2 regions of the Pseudomonas sp. S2_H01 genome follow, and region 1 is predicted to be linked to the other one. Evidence: predicted binding sites of a transcription regulator. Region 1 holds the regulator's gene; the other holds the start of a gene.

What was found. Region 1 encodes sigma-54, which starts transcription at its own class of promoters, with help from an activator protein. Its sites were predicted from a motif close to ANTGGCATNNANNTTGCTNT; they were not measured.
Region 2: flgB (flagellar basal body rod protein FlgB) is a predicted target of sigma-54. The motif match lies at 5,021-5,040, and genes of this name have one in related genera.

Annotation. Positions count from the first base shown of each region.
Region 1 is NZ_CP162756.1:3,517,238-3,526,869, forward strand. Features, by position in the region: gene AB4N84_RS15690 (aminotransferase class V-fold PLP-dependent enzyme) at 219-1,400, opposite strand; gene AB4N84_RS15695 (DUF3820 family protein) at 1,451-1,714, opposite strand; gene AB4N84_RS15700 (PA2169 family four-helix-bundle protein) at 1,947-2,417, shown strand; gene AB4N84_RS15705 (sensor domain-containing diguanylate cyclase) at 2,484-3,947, opposite strand; gene AB4N84_RS15710 (hypothetical protein) at 4,028-4,150, opposite strand; gene AB4N84_RS15715 (HPr family phosphocarrier protein) at 4,241-4,513, opposite strand; gene rapZ (RNase adapter RapZ) at 4,530-5,387, opposite strand; gene ptsN (PTS IIA-like nitrogen regulatory protein PtsN) at 5,390-5,854, opposite strand; gene hpf (ribosome hibernation-promoting factor, HPF/YfiA family) at 5,867-6,175, opposite strand; gene AB4N84_RS15735 (RNA polymerase factor sigma-54) at 6,253-7,746, opposite strand; gene lptB (LPS export ABC transporter ATP-binding protein) at 7,935-8,660, opposite strand; gene lptA (lipopolysaccharide transport periplasmic protein LptA) at 8,660-9,208, opposite strand; gene lptC (LPS export ABC transporter periplasmic protein LptC) at 9,195-9,632, opposite strand, start outside.
Region 2 is NZ_CP162756.1:350,650-357,552, forward strand. Features, by position in the region: gene AB4N84_RS01605 (flagellar hook protein FlgE) at 1-1,730, opposite strand, end outside; gene flgE (flagellar hook protein FlgE) at 2,060-3,382, opposite strand; gene flgD (flagellar hook assembly protein FlgD) at 3,411-4,106, opposite strand; gene flgC (flagellar basal body rod protein FlgC) at 4,122-4,565, opposite strand; gene flgB (flagellar basal body rod protein FlgB) at 4,569-4,976, opposite strand; gene cheR (protein-glutamate O-methyltransferase CheR) at 6,021-6,848, opposite strand; gene AB4N84_RS01635 (chemotaxis protein CheV) at 6,890-6,903, opposite strand, start outside.

The DNA of each region.
Region 1 (9,632 bases):
TGTTGCATGGCTATTTTGACGGTGCTCCTTGGTCGGGAGCGCCGTTTTTTTTGCTCTTTTTTCGGGGGCTATAAATATGTACCGCAGTCGAGCCAGATCGGGCGCGTATCTTTGCACTTCCTTTGTTAGTTGGCTTTTCCATGAAGCTCTTTGGCGGTACCTCTTACGCGGGTGGGGGGGCCGCTTTTTTTTGCCTGCTTAATGGGGCGCTTAGCGAATCATGCCAGCGCGCGCAATGCCTTGGTCAGATGCGCAACGTCGTCGGCTGAGGTGATAAAGCCAGGCGTGATACGGATGCATGGGCCACACGCCGAACCCTGCCTTGCGACGGCAAAGATCCCGTGCTCGTCCAGCAGCCTCTGCGTCATGAGCGGCTGGTCGTGGTGGTGGGTGAAGCGAAACGAGGTGATGCCGCAGTAGAGGCGCGGATCATCCGGGGTGAGGACTTCAATGCCTTGCATCGTGCGCGCTTCGCGTACCCACAGGTCTCGCAGATACGCCAGACGTGCACCTTTGACAGCCGAGCCGCCCAGCGCGCGGTGTTCTTCCAACACCTTGGTCAGCGTCATCAGCGCCGGAATGTTCGGCGTGCCGTAGGGCGCAAGGCCCAGAATGTCGTCAGCGGGGTAACGTCTGTCGCCCATGTCCGGGTCAATGGCAGACAGCCTTTCTTTCCTGACATGAATGAAACCCAGGCTCAGGGGCGCGCCCATCCATTTCTGCAAATTGAAGCCGGCAAAGGCCACGCCCAGGTCCGCCAGATTGAAATCCAGCTGACCCAGCGCATGGGCGCCGTCGAGCATCACATCGATGCCATGCTCTGTCGCGGCGTGTGCAATCGGCTCCACCGGCATCACCAGTCCCGTGCGATGGGTGACGTGGGTCAGGGCCATCAGCTTGATGCGTGGATAAGCCGCGAAGGCGTCGCGATAGGTCCGCAGCAAGGACTCGTAACTGGCAGGGTGCGCATGGGTGATCTCAATCACTTCTACGCCGCGTGTTTCTTCGAGCCAGCGCATCGCGGTCTGCACGCTGTTGTAATCCAGGTCGCTGATGAGCACCTGATCGCCAGGCTTCAGGCCGTTGTAGTTGCGTATCAGCGATTGCAGGGACTCTGACGCGCAGCGGGTGAGGGCGATCTCTTCAGTTGGCACGCCGATCAGCGTGGCCAGATCGGCACGGATCAGCTCGCTGTCCTGGGTATCGAAGCGCTGGCGTACATACACGGAGTTGCTGCGGTTCACATACGCCAGATGCTCTTCGTACGTTTTCAGCACCTCGCGGGTCATGCGCCCGAAATACCCGTGTTCAAAGTTGATCGGGCCCGGCTCCACGTCATATTGGCGCGCAACGTCTCGCCAAAAAGACTCATCGCGGGCGCGTTCGCGTGCCGATTCCATTCCAGCAGGTTGAACACTGTTCATCACGTCCCTCGTTCGTTGGGTAGAAATCAGGTAAAGCGGATGGGCGTTTTCAACGGGCTTTCGCGCAACGGTTCGCGAGGGCGGGTCCTCAGCGGATCAAGCAAGCCCGACAACCCGTTGTGATCGACCTCGTGCATCAGCGCCAGCAGGCTACCCAGCTCTCCCGCCGGGAACCCCTGGCGGGCGAACCAGTTCAGGTAATCGCCCGGCAAGTCGGCCAGCAGGCGCCCCTTGTATTTGCCATAGGGCATTTCTCGCGTCACCAAAAGTTTGAGTTTCTCGGGATTCATGGCGCCGCCGTTGGTCTTTTTCAATGAACTTGAACGATACGTGCATTCTGCATGTACGCCAACCTACAGATCATGCAGAACGCGAGATATCACTGTGTCTTGAACTTTATAAATGATTGATAAATAAGAATATTATCTTTATAAAAAACTGGCACGACGGCTGCAATAGTTCTTGTATCGAGTGTTTATCCACTTTAACTCTTCGATTAACCTGCCAGAAAGGAACTGCAAAATGACAGATATCAATAAAGAAGCGATCTCGGTACTGAATGATCTGATCGAGACCAGCATTGACGGCGAGAAAGGTTTTCACACAGCCGCTGAAGATATCAAGAACCCTGAAATCAAAGCGTACTTCCTTTCGCGTTCCTCCGAGTGCAAGTCCGCTGTTGCGGAGCTCCAAGCCGAAGTGCGTGCACTGGGCGGTGACCCGGATGACTCCTCCAGCGCCACTGGCGGTCTGCACCGCCTGTGGGTCGAACTGAAAGCTGCTGTCACCGGCAAAAGCGATGAGGCAGTGCTGAATGAAGTTGAACGCGGTGAAGATCACGCGCTGAAAGCTTACAAAGAAGCCTCGCAAAAAGCGGTCGAGAAGAATCTGCCGGTCAACGTCACCGGCCTGATTCAGCGTCAGCTGACCGGTGTGCAGGCGAACCACGACAAAGTGAAAGCGTTGCGTGATTCCGTGCGTCGCGCCAGCTGATCCCTCGGGATCCCCAAAAAACGCCAGCCTGTCTGGCGTTTTTTTATGTCTGACTTCCGTGTGTGTTCAGGCGGAAGTGGACGTCCCCTCACCAATGTGTTCGACTCGATTGCGGCCTTTGCGTTTGGCGTGATAAAGCGCCTGGTCCGCCTCGGCGAACAGCTGAGCCTGTTGATCTCCGGCCTTCGGTTGTGCGGAAGCCACGCCGATACTGACGGTCAGCGGCTGCCCGTCCTGATTCAGCGGCGGTATTGCTTCGATGGCCTTTCTGATCTGTTCGGCAAGCAATCTGGCGCCCGGGAGATCGGTTTCGGGCAGCACCACCAGGAATTCTTCACCGCCATAACGGGCAGCGACATCGCCGGGACGGCGGATGCACGTCTCCAGCGTTTTCGCGACATTGCGCAACGCGATGTCCCCGCCGTGATGGCCGTGTCGATCATTGAAAGCCTTGAAATGATCGACATCGATCATGAGCACTGAGATCGGCCGGTCCGAACGAATGCTACGGGCCCATTCCTGTTTGAAGACCATGTCCAGGCGACGCCGATTGGCGAGCCCCGTGAGGCCGTCAGTCGCCGCCAGCTCGGCCAGTTCCCGTTCAGCAAGGTGTCTGAGGCGCAGCTGTTTGCTCAGCAGCCAAGACAGCCACAGAATGCCCAGGCACAGCAGGCCGGTTGCGCCCATCACGAGCAGCGCATTGTGTCTCCAAAGTGCGTACACCTCGTCCTGCGACTGCGCGATGACGACGATCAAGGGCAGATCGCCCACCCGAGAAAACGTGTACATTCGCCGTTGGCCGTCCAGATCCGAGATGGCACTGAAACTGCCATTGACCTCTTTCAGAATGCGCTGAAAGTTAGCGCGCTGGCTGAAATCCTGACCGATGTACGTGCGCACGGTCTGCTCGGGTTCCCGTGCGAGCATGATGCCGTCTGCAGTGATCAGGTTGATGGTCCCTTTCTGCCCGACATCCAGCCCTCGAAACAAGCGATGGAAGTAAGCCAGCCGCATCGAGGCCGCTACGATGCCGACAAATCGGCCATCAGGGGAGGGGATGCGTCGGCTGAAACTGATGCGCCAGTCCTTGAAGCCCCAGCGCGCTTTGAAGGGCCCGCCCACTCGCAGCGCAAGGGATGGATCCTCGCGGTGCCTGGCGAAGCTGGCGAGGTCGGAAAAGTTATCCTCGCGGGGTATCACGGACACTGAATCGGCAACGATCGTCCCTGTTTCATCCAGAACGACCAGATCACCTTTGTACGGGGCTGCGGTGGAGCGATCAAACATCACCTGCTGGCGCAAAGCCGCGGAGATCGACAGCACTTCCGGTTGCTGCCACGTTGCGATCATGCCCAGCAGCGAGGTGTCATACAGGTCGGCATTACGTTGCACATCGGCATCGATCAGCTGCACCACGTTATTGGCAGACCGCACGGCGGAGTCCGTCGCGTTGCCGTATTCGCGAATCAGCAAGGACGTGACGATCGCCAGAATCGCCACCACTGCCAGCACGCTGCCGGACATCAACATTCTTTCCGAGCGGGACCGGGCGGATTGGGGCGTCTGTACGTAAGCCAGTGTCATCGATCAGCTCTGTGGTGATTCAACCGTTACTCCCGTTCGCGCGGCATGGTGGGCAGCGTCGCCGCCAGGCTGATCCATGCACGGGGGTGATCATTCGCGAAGGGCGTTTCAAGGCGCTGAATTAAAGATCCATCACGACGATTGATCAAGTTTGTTCCTGCCACTTGAGGTGTAGGAATCAGAATCGGTTGATGAGAGACCGAGAGAGGAAATGCTGCTCAAAAAGGTGAAAAGGGCGATTACTCGCCCTCGTCAAACCTGTTGTTGATCAGTTCGATCAAGCCGTCCAGCGCGGCTTGTTCCTCGTCACCTTCCGTGAAGAGATGGATCTCGGTGCCTTTGCCGGCGGCCAGCATCATGACGGCCATGATGCTCTTGCCGTCGACCATGCTGTCGGGGCTACGGCCGACCCTGATCTGGCAGGGGTATTTGCCGGCAACGCCAACGAACTTTGCTGCAGCGCGGGCGTGCAGGCCCAGCTTGTTGATGATGGTGATCTGGTGAGCGGGCATCGCGATGGGGATCCTTTCAGCTTAGGTCGCGGTGGCGGACCTGAACATTCTTGAGCGACTGTTGCAGGGACTGACCCAGGCGTTCGGTCAGGTAGACGGAGCGGTGGTGTCCGCCGGTGCAGCCAATGGCTATGGTGACGTAGGCGCGGTTGCTGGCGGCGAACCGCGGCAACCACTTGGTCAGGTACGACGAGATGTCCTGGAACATTTCTTCGACATCTGACTGCGCGGCCAAGTAGTCGGCTACCGGCTTATCAAGCCCGGATTGCTCGCGCAATTCAGGCTTCCAGTACGGGTTAGGCAGGCAGCGAACGTCGAACACCAGGTCCGCGTCCACGGGCATGCCCCGTTTGAAGCCAAACGATTCGATCAGGAAAGCGGTACCCGGTTCAGGCTTGTTCAGCAGCCGTAACTTGAGCGTATCGCGCAGCTGATAGAGGTTCAGGTGGGTCGTGTCGATGGTCAGGTCGGCGAGATCGATGATCGGCCCGAGCAAGGTTTTCTCGTCACGGATCGCCTCGGCCAGCGAGCGTGTCGCATTGCTCAGCGGGTGACGACGGCGGGTTTCGGAGAACCGCTTGAGCAGCGTGGACTCCTCGGCGTCCAGAAACAGTACATCGCACCGGATGTGCCGGCTGCGAACCTCTTCGAGCATTCGCGGAAAACGGGTCAGGTGACTGGGCAGGTTGCGGGCGTCGATGGACACTGCCAGCAGAGGTTCCGCCAGCTCCGTGTTGATCAGTGCGCGTTCGGCCAGTTCAGGCAGCAGGCCAGCGGGCAGGTTGTCGACGCAGTAAAAACCGCTGTCTTCCAGAACATCGAGGGCCGTGCTCTTGCCGGAGCCGGAGCGACCGCTGACGATGATCATGCGCATGGTCAGTGCCCGTTCTGTACGTGGAGCACGACGTTGTACAGTTCGTCGCTGCTTTTCGCGTTACGCAGGCTGGCGCGCACATCGGCGCGGTCGAGCATGCTGGCGATCTGTCGGAGCAATTCGAGGTGTGCATCGGTGGCGGCTTCAGGGACCAGCAACACGAACAGCAGGTCCACCGGGGCGCCGTCGATGGCATCGAAATCGACAGGCTTTTCCAGGTGCAGCACTGCGCTGACCGGAGACGTGCAGCCTTTGAGTCGACAGTGAGGGATCGCGATTCCGTTACCGAAGCCGGTAGAACCCAGCTTCTCGCGGGCAATAAGGCTTTCGTAGACGGTTTGCCAGTCGAATTCGGGCACCTGCTGCCCGATCATTTTGGCAATCTCTTCGAGGACGGCTTTTTTGCTGCCGCCTGGCACGTTCACGAGTGAACGGCCAGGGGTCAGAATGTTTTCAAGTCGGATCATGGATGGGGAGTGTCAGCGAGCGGCCGCACCTTTGAGGATGCTTTGCTGCTTTTCCTTATGCTTGAGCAATTGTCTGTCTAGCTTGTCAGTGAGCAGGTCGATTGCCGCGTACATGTCGTCATGCTCCGCATTGGCAACCACCTCTCCACCGTGGATATGCAGGGTGGCCTCGATCTTCTGTTTGAGTTTCTCGACGGCCATCGTCACCTGCACGTTGGTAATCTTGTCAAAGTGCCCTTCGAGCTTTTTCAGCTTCAGCTCGATGTACTCGCGCAGGGGCTTGGTCACTTCCAGTTGGTGTCCACTGATGTTGACTTGCATACAGCTTCTCCTTCGTTGCCAGTGCATTAAGAGGCAGGCTTGGTTGCCTGCCACTGGAACGCTGTGGCCTGTGACCCTTACATCAATCGCTTGCGTTCGCTGGAAGGCGCTATCCCTAGAGACTCGCGGTATTTGGCGACGGTGCGACGGGCCACTTGAATGCCTTGTGCCTCCAGTAAACCAGCGATCTTGCTGTCACTCAACGGCTTTTTCTGATTTTCCGCGGCAACCAGTTTTTTGATGATCGCGCGGATGGCGGTAGACGAGCATTCGCCGCCTTCAGAGGTGCTGACGTGGCTGGAAAAGAAGTATTTCAGTTCGTAGATGCCGCGCGGGGTATGCATGAACTTTTGCGTGGTCACGCGCGAGATCGTCGATTCGTGCATGCCGACCGCCTCGGCGATGTCGTGCAATACCAGCGGTTTCATCGCCTCGTCACCGTACTCAAGGAAACCACGCTGATGTTCCACGATCTGGGTCGCAACCTTCATCAGGGTTTCGTTACGGCTCTGCAGGCTTTTGATGAACCAGCGCGCTTCCTGCAACTGGTTGCGCATGAAGGTGTTGTCGGCGCTCGTGTCGGCACGACGCACAAAGCCAGCGTACTGCGGATTGACCCGCAGGCGCGGAACGGCTTCCTGATTGAGCTCGACCAGCCAGCGTTCGTTGTCCTTGCGCACGATCACATCGGGAACGACGTATTCCGCTTCGGTGGACTCGATCTGGGACCCTGGACGCGGGTTCAGGCTTTGCACCAGTTCGATGACCTGGCGCAGATCATCTTCCTTGAGCTTCATGCGGCGCATCAGTTGCGCGTAGTCACGGCTGCCCAACAGGTCGATGTAATCGCCGACCAGGCGTTGAGCTTCCGCGAGCCATTTGGTCTTCGCCGGTAACTGACGCAGTTGCAGCAACAGGCATTCGCTGAGGTTGCGAGCACCAATGCCGGCAGGTTCGAATTGCTGAATGCGGTGCAGAACGGCCTCGATCTCGTCCAGTTCGATATCGAGCTCTGGATCAAAAGCGTCCAGCAGTTCCTCGAGGGACTCGTCGAGATAGCCTTGGTTGTTGATGCAGTCAATCAGCGTGACAGCGATCAGGCGATCGGTGTCGGACATCGGCGCCAGGTTCAACTGCCAGAGCAGATGGCTTTGCAGGCTCTCACCGACGGACGTGCGCGTGGTGAAATCCCATTCGTCGTCATCGTTGCTGGGCAGGCTGCTGGCGCTGGTCTGGTAAACGTCTTCCCAGGCGGTGTCGACAGGCAGTTCGTTGGGAATGCGCTCGCTCCATTCGCCGTCTTCCAGGTTGTCGACGGTGGGCGCGGACTCCTGATAAGTCGGTTCCTGAACGTCCGGGTTGGGCTTTTGCTCGATGTTGTCGGCCATGGGGTCGACGTTATCGAAGTCGTCGCCTTCTTCCTGGCGCTCGAGCATAGGGTTGGACTCCAGTGCCTCCTGGATTTCCTGTTGGAGATCCAGCGTCGACAGTTGGAGTAAGCGGATGGCCTGTTGCAGCTGCGGCGTCATCGTCAGCTGCTGGCCCATTCTCAAGACTAGCGAAGGTTTCATGGCAGAGACTTAACACCTTATTCGCCGGCGCACATGCGCGCCATCCACTACTGGGGCGCCTGGGCGCCAACTTAAGCAAATTATATGCCTGAAACCGGAGTGTTTGCCTAGGGTGTGATGACAATTAAAACGAGGTTGGCGGTCAGGCGCACACTGCGGTCGCCGGCCAACCCCTTGTCATCGTCCGGTTACAGGCGGAACTCGTGGCCGAGATACACTTCTTTGACCAACTGGTTGGCCAGGATGGTTTCAGCATCGCCTTCCGCGATCAGTTGCCCATCGTTAACGATGTAGGCCGTTTCGCAGATGTCGAGGGTCTCGCGGACGTTGTGGTCGGTGATCAGAACGCCGATACCCTTGGCCTTGAGATGGTAGATGATCTGCTTGATGTCACCCACGGAGATCGGGTCGACCCCGGCAAAGGGTTCATCGAGCAGGATGAACTTCGGCGCCGTGGCCAGTGCGCGGGCGATTTCCACGCGACGACGCTCACCACCGGACAGGCTCATGCCCAGGTTGTCGCGGATGTGCGTGATATGGAACTCCTGGAGCAGGCTCTCCAGTTCTTTGCGACGTCCGGCGCGATCAAGCTCCTTGCGGGTCTCAAGGATGGCCATGATGTTGTCCGACACCGACAGCTTGCGGAAGATCGAGGCTTCTTGCGGCAAATAGCCGATACCGGCGCGGGCGCGGCCGTGCATCGGTTGGTGGCTGACGTCCTGGTCGTCGATCAGCACGCGCCCCTGATCGGCCTGAACGAGGCCCACGATCATGTAGAAGCATGTGGTCTTGCCTGCACCGTTAGGGCCCAGAAGACCGACGATCTGGCCGCTGTCGATGGACAGGCTGACGTCTCGCACGACCTGGCGGCTTTTGTAAGCCTTGGCCAGGTGTTGGGCTTTCAGCGTTGCCATTACTGGGCCTTCTGCTGGTCGGTTTTCTTTTTCGGCTGAATCACCATGTCGACACGAGGGCGCGATTCGGTGACTTTGCTGCCTGTGGCTCGGCCGGCACTCGCCAGTTTGCGGACGGTGTCGTAGACGATTTTCTCGCCCTGCGTCACGTTGCTGTCCTTGTCGATCACCTTGGCCTTGTCGATCAGCACGATGCGGTTTTGCGGCGCGTGGTACTGAATAGTGACGCCCCAGCCCTGAACGGGTTTGGTGTCACCGGCCGTCTGCAACTGCTCGAAGTAGGCCAGGTTGCCCACCGAGGTCACGACGTCGATGTCGCCTGCAGGCGTACGGGTCATGGTCACGGTGTTGCCGGTCACCTTCATCGACCCTTGGGTGATGATCACGTTACCGGTATAGGTGGCGATGCCTTGCTTGTCGTCCAGCTGGGCGTCGTCGGCCTGAATGCGGATAGGCTGATCCTGATCGTTCGGCAGAGCCCAGGCGCTCACGCTTCCCAGTGCTGCGCCCAGACCGAGCAAAATAGGGAGGGTTTTAAGGAGCCTCATACTGTCCTCTTGCGTTCGATAGCAGGTGTATCCTGCTTTCTTTTAGATAGGCTTTCATACCCGTACCCGTGCTCACGCCGTTAAAGCCGTCGATTCTAACGGGTTGCGCGGTTTCCGCATATTGCTTCTGGGGGAAGACAGTCATGCGTGTGCTGGTGATGATGGTGGTTCGGTTCTTTTCGTCGGTGCGATTGATGCGAACCTTGTCGATCAGCTCGACGTGATCCCCGCCCGGCGACACTTCGGCGCGCACGCTCTGAACATGCCACGGGAACTCCGATCCGCGAAACATCTGCAGGACCGGGGTCGTCATCAGGGTGACGTCGGTGGCCTTCAGGTGTTCGACCTTGTCAGCGGTCATATCGTATTGCATCGAGCCATCGGGCAGGTACTGAATGCTGTGCGCGTTCATCGCATAGTAGTC
Region 2 (6,903 bases), 3.2 Mb from region 1:
GCCTGAATCAGCTCCACCAACTCCTGCGACAAATCGACGTTGGAGCCCTCCAGTGACTGCTCGGCGATACTGCCCAGACTGCCGATCGCCGCCCCGTCGTACTGGGCGACGCCCGATTCATGGGTTTCTTTCCAGCGCGTGCCGGTGATGGCCTGCAGACCCTGTTCGTTGGTGAAACTGGCAAGCATGACCTGACCGATCTTGCGGTGCAGGCCGTTGCTGAAACCGGCACTGATGACACCCGTGCGATCAATCGAGATCGCCCGGATTTCCCCCGGCGCATGCCCATCGACCACCGGCGAGGTCAAGGCCGTGGGTGCGCGGTACTGGCTGAGCTTGCTCATGTCCATGACGATCCCGTCACCGTTGGCCGAAGCGCCATTGCTGCCCCACGAACTGCCGGGGCGACCGCCCTCCATCGGCTTGGCCGGCACCCAGCCCGTCAGGGTCAATGTCTGGCTCGCCCCCACCAACCCGGCACCGCCAACCAACGACTGCAAGTTGCCACGACTGTCGAACAGCATGCTCGCCGTCACCGGATCCTTGCGGCTGGGGTCCTGGGGGTTCAGACCGTCGACCAGCACATGCATCTTCCAGCTGTTGCTGCCGTCCTTGACGAAGTACTGCGCCATCGGGTGCGCGTTGCCAAGGCTGTCGAACACGGTTGAGGTGAACACCTTGTTGTAGGTGGACAGGTCGTTCGGGTTGAACGTCGGAACCGGACGCGGGATGACGGCGTCCGTCGGGCTGAGCAAACTGCCGCTGCCATCGCTGAGCGGGATGGAAATCGGACCGGCATTGGCCGCGTCACTCGGCACCCAGCCGCCATTGACCTTGATCGCCGGGCGCCAGTCTCGCAGGGCCAGTTCAGTGTTGGACGTCTTGTCGATCGCCGCCGAATTGCCGGTCAGGGACAGCGCGCCGTTGGGCGCAGTGTGCAACCCCACTTCCAGCGGCGACCTGTTAGAAGGGTCCAGCGGATTGATGCCGTCGATGAGGATATACGAGGTCCAGGTGTTGTCATCGAGCTTGACGAAGTATTGCTTGAGCTCATGATCCTGCGGTGGCACAGCGGCTTTTGCCGGGACCACGACGGTGCTGTTCCCCGCAGCGTCGATACCCAGAACCTCCTTCACTTCCGGCACGCCCGCGTCCTGAATCGTGCGGCTGACCATACGTGTATACGTACGTGAATCATCGGGATTGAAACGCGGAACAGCCGCCAGCGAAGCCGTGGCGGCGTCAAGGTTTACGGTCTGCCCCACCTTGCTCGTGGGTTCAGGTGCAAGATTGGCGGTGTCGATTTTCAGGTCACTTCGCACCCCGCTGATGAGTTCGCCTTCGTTATTGACGCCATACCCTTGCAACCGACTGCCCTGGGCATCGACCACGAAGTTTTCCTTGTCCATGTGAAAGGCCCCCGAGCGCGTGTAGCTCAATGCGCCGCCGTCGCTCATCACGAAAAAACCCTGGCCCTGGATCCGCATGTCTAGCGGGCGTCCCTCGCTCGATTTAGCGCCCCCCTGCGCGAAGTTTTGCGAGACATCCGCCACGCGTACGCCATCACCTGAAGATCGACCGCTCCCCAGGCCTGCAGAAGAATAAACCGCGGCGAATTCCGCGCGCGAAGACTTGAAACCTGAGGTATGGACGTTGGCAATGTTATTGCCGGCAACTTCCATTCGTTTATGCGCCGCGTGCAGACCGGCCACTGCGATGTTGAATGACATGAACTCTCCCTGAGCCGCTATGCACGGCACGTCCGTCAATGCATGGGTTTCGCAGGCAAACGAATGCGATCGAAAGCGACCTTTCAATGGCATTTATTTGTCAGCGAATTTGAGTCTCGCATTAACGGAAGTAGGAAATTTCCAGGAAGAGAGTGGGATGACTCTTGATGTTTTTTGCACCGCATGGGGCGGCTGTGCTGCTGTGATTCGGATGAAGATCCTGTTTGGAATGACGCTGATGGTTCGTCCTGAGGGCCGAACCCGATTCAGTTTCTAACACTCAAAAAAAAAGCCCCTCCGAGGAGGGGCTCAATAAAAAAGAACCGTTATCAGGTCATCTGAATCGTGGTCTGCATGATGGTGCTTTCAGTCGAAATGGTCTTCGCGTTCGCCTGATAGTTACTTTGCGCCTTGATCAGCTCGACCAGTTCGGTGGTCAGGTCAACGTTGGACTCTTCCAGCGCCGAACCGGTAATGTTGCCCAACGTACCGGACTCCGGCGCGCCGGTCACCGGAATGCCCGAAGCGTAGGTTTCACGCCACATGGTACCGCCCGCCGGAGACAGGCCCTGGACGTTGGCGAAAGATGTCAACGCTACCTGGCCGATAGTCTGAGACAAACCATTGGTGTAGGTAGCGAACAGCTTACCCGAGGAGTCAACGCTCATCGCACTGATCTGGCCGGTGTAGTTACCATTTTGATTCTTGGAGATCGCACCGCCAGTAGCATTGGTCTGCGTGGTCGCCAACATGTCGAACTTCATGCCACCCGCTGCTGCGGCGGCGCCGTTGGCTGCCCAGGTGGTGGTGGAGCCTACGGTCTTGCTTTGGCCTGGGATCCAGTTCGCGATGGTGAACGTACCGTCGGCGTTCACCACCATGTTGGCAGTCGAAGTCGGCGCTGGCGTGGTGACCATGTTACCCGCCGAATCGAACGTCAGATTGGTCACATCCGGCGTGGTCTGCGTCGGGTCACTGATGCTGCGGCCGTCGATCTGTGTGTACATGTCCCAGGTATTGAGTCCCGTCTTCCGGAAATACTGGTTCAGCTGGTGTTCGTTACCCTGACTGTCGTAGATCTTGGTGCTGTAGGTCAGGTCATAGGTCTCGACCTTCGCCGGATCGAACGCCGCAGCGGTGTTGATTTCTGTAGCGGAATTCAGGTTCGAGCTGATGGTGATCTCGCTGGTCGCCTTCGGCGGCATGTTCGAGGTGTCGACCTTGAGGTTGGTCAAAACGCCCGTCTTCACGTTGCCATTGGCATCAACGCCATAACCCTGCAGATTATTGCCGTTGGTGTCGATGACGTTGCCGGCGGTGTCGGTGTGGAAGTTACCGGCACGGGTGTACAGCTTCTCGCCATTGTTGCTGACCATGAAGAAGCCGTTGCCGTTGATTGCCAGGTCGAGATCACGACCGGTACCGGTGGTCAACGCACCTTGGGTGAAGTTCTGCGTGACCGCTGCGGTGGTCACGCCGCTGCCGACGCTGGTGCCACCGGACGTACCGCGAATGGATTGCGCGTACTGGTCGGCGAACTCGGCACGGGACGACTTGAAGCCGACGGTCGCGACGTTGGCAATGTTGTTGCCGGTGACGTCGAGACTTTTATTTGCTGCGTAGAGCCCACTCAGACCGATATTGAAAGACATGTATCACTCCTGCGCCGTCGAGTCGGCTCTAGATTCCGATTTGTTGAACTTTGGACAAGGCGATGTTTTCGCCGTTGGCCAGGTTAAGCGTCATGGCAGTGCCAGCCGTGCCCATGGTGACGCTGGTCACCGTCGCAGGGAGGTAGGTCGTGAGCCCTGTTTTCGTACCGTCCAGGCTGCCCGACGCTTTAAAGCTGTAGTTACCGGTCGCCAGTGTCTGGCCCGCGTCGTCTTTGCCATCCCAGGTAAAGCTGGCATTGCCGGCTTTCTGCTCACCGAGGTCGATCGTGCGCACGATGGTGCCGGTGCTGTCGTAAACATCGACGCTGGTCACGGTGCTGGTAGAAGGCAGAACGACCTGACCGGTCATGCCCTTAGTGGTGTCCACGTTGGTCGAACCGCTGTCGACGATCACCGAGCGACCCACCAGCGACGACGCTTGCAGCGCTTGCGATGACTGGTACATGCCGCCAATCGCATCAACCGATGTGCTCAGGTTCTGCATGGTTTCCAGGCTGCTGAACTGCGCCAGTTGCGCCACGAATTCGCTGTTGTCTTGCGGGTCGAGCGGGTTCTGGTTTTGCATCTGGGTGACCAGCAGCTGCAGGAACGAGTCCTTGCCCAGCGTGCTGGCGCCCGTGGCGGAGTCGCCGGTCTTGCCGGAGGTCACCGTCTGCAACGACTTGAGGTAGTCGCTGGTCGTCGTGTCGTTAGTCACGCTCATTGCATTCGCCCCTTATCACTGACCCAGAGTCAGGACCTTCTGCATCATTGTTTTGGCGGTGTTCATGACTTCCGCGTTGGTCTGGAACGAGCGGCTCGCCGAAATCATGTCAGCCATCTCATTGACGACGTTGACGTTCGGGTAATAGACGTAACCGTTCTTGTCGGCTGCTGGATGGTTGGGCTCGTAACGTGCTTCCAGATTGGAAGAATCTTCGACGATGCCGGACACCTGCACGCCGGTGCCGGCCTGCCCCTGATCTTCGAACAGCGACGCGCTGCCGCCGGACTCCTGCCCTTGAAACACAGTGGCGAACACCGGGTGACGGGCGCGGTAGGTCTTGTCCAGACTGGACGAAACAGTCTCGGCGTTGGCGATGTTACTGGCGACGGTGTTCAGGCGAGTGTTCTGCGCACTCATGCCACTGCCGGCGATATTGAAAACACTGGATAGCGACATGAATTACTCTCCACGCAGGGCTGCTACCAGCCCTTTGAACTTACTGTTGAGCAACGTGAAACTGGCCTGAAAGCCAATGGCGTTCTCGGCGTAGTTGGCGTTCTCGACCTGGGAATCGACGGTGTTCTGGTCCAGCGAAGGCTGCGACGGCGTGCGGTACAGCAAGCTGGCGTCGCCATCGGTCATGCCTTGCGCTTCGATATGACGATTGTTGGTCATGTTGAGGGCGAAGGTGCCGTTGTTGGCCTTGTCGCTTTCAGCGGCCAACACCTTGGAGAAGTCCAGGTCGCGCGCCTTGTAGTTAGGCGTGTCGGCGTTGGTGATGTTGTTGGCCAGCACTTCGGCACGTTGGGCGCGGAAGTTCAGCGCCTTTTCGTGAATGCCCAGTGCTTTGTCGAAGCTGATGCTCATGTCGGGAAACCTTTACCGGTTGACCAGATGTTCGTGACAGAGAGATAGCAAGCGGCGTGCCACTTTTAGAAACGCCCGTATTCCGGGGGTTTCGGAGGCGATCGGCAAGGGTGATGCCAGAAAAGCGGCAAGCGATTTCCGCTGGTGGGGAGGCAAGCGGCAAGGTGGGTGCCGTTTTTTTGCCGCTGACGCGGTAACTGCCAGTTTGTCTTCGAGAACCGGGACATATCCGTAATCGCCACGATTCGGCCTAACGGCCAAATTATTTCGCCTCCGGCGAGTTACTTGAAAACCGGAATGCCGGACCATCCCCAAGTAACCAAGGGTCTGAACTCCTGGTTTGGCGACTCCTTCGTCGTCGTACCCTCACTCCGGCGACGCTCCGTGGGCCCGCCTGCGTTCGGCCTGCGCCCAAGTCGCGATTTGTGGTGTCTGGACTATCGCGCTAGAAAAGCAAAATCAAAAGCATCGGATGACGCGATACCTGTAGGAGCGCGCTTGCCCGCGATCTGCCGGGAACCGGCAGCACATCCGGTGCATGCGGTGTATCAGGTACAACCGAGTCGCCTGATTTCGCTACCGCTGCGCGGTAGATCGCGGGCAAGCGCGCTCCTACAGAGATTGCGAAATCCTGATGCTTTGTTCCGCTCCTGCTTTTGATTTTGTTCTTGTACACCAACGGGTCAAACACCACAAAACGCGACTTGGGTGCAGGCTGAACGCAGGCGGCGCGCAGTGGGCCGAGCGGCATGGATGCCGCGAGAGCCGCCCCCGGCCATGGATGGCCGATGGCGGCGGGCCCACGGAGCGTCGCCGGAGAGAAGGAACCCGACGAAGTCGGGCCCAACCAGGAGCAGGGCCTTTTTGGTTACTTTTTTGGCTCTTGAAAAAAGTGACCCGCTGTAAGAGCGGAACCGCAATCCGCCTCGCCTTCAAAAAAGGATATGCACACAATAACCAGCGCCACCAAGAAACTAGAACACATCAAAACCTACCAATAAAAAAACCCCGCCAAAGCGAGGTTTTTTCAGATAACCAGCGAAATCATTTGGCCTGATAAATAATCCCGGGACTGCACTGAACCATCTGGTAGTGATCCGGCAGACCATTCAACGCCTCCGAAGCCCCCAGGAACAAATACCCGCCTGGTTTCAACGTTGAATGAATCCTCAGCAGAATGTCCTTCTTCACCTCAGCCGAAAAATAGATCAGCACGTTGCGACAAAACACGATATCGAACTTGCCCAACGCCGCATAACTGTCCAGCAGGTTGAACGAACGAAACTCCACACGACTCTTGATAGGCGCCTTCACCGTCCAGCGCCCAGGCGTCTTCTGGTCAAAATAACGCTGCAAACGGTCAGGCGACAAACCGCGCCCGATCGCCAGACTGTCGTATTCACCCGTCTTGCAGTTATTCAACATACTGCCCGACAAGTCCGTGGCCACGATCTGCGCACCGGCCTTCAACTGCCCCGGGTTGCTGCGCTCAAACTCATCGATCGACATCGACAGCGAATACGGCTCCTGCCCCGACGAACACGCCGCGGACCAGATACGAGGACGCAGGCCGGGACTTGCCTTCAACTGCTCCGGCAAGACCTTGTTCTTCAGCACCTCGAACGGGTAGGTGTCGCGAAACCACAGGGTTTCGTTGGTGGTCATCGCGTCCACCACCTGCTCGCGCAACCCGCTGCGCGGCTGGCTCTGGATGCGCTGGATCAACTCCCCAAGGGACTTGATGCCCTGCTGTTCCAACAGCTTGTTCAGGCGACTGGAGACCAGATACTGCTTATTTTCACCCAGCAAAATGCCACAGGCTTTTTCCAGGAAGACCCGGAACTGTTCAAAATCCAAATTACCTGTAGACATGCCGCCTCTCAAATCATGTGAACAGCCGAGGAAGTGCTTCCTCAGCTGATATCTG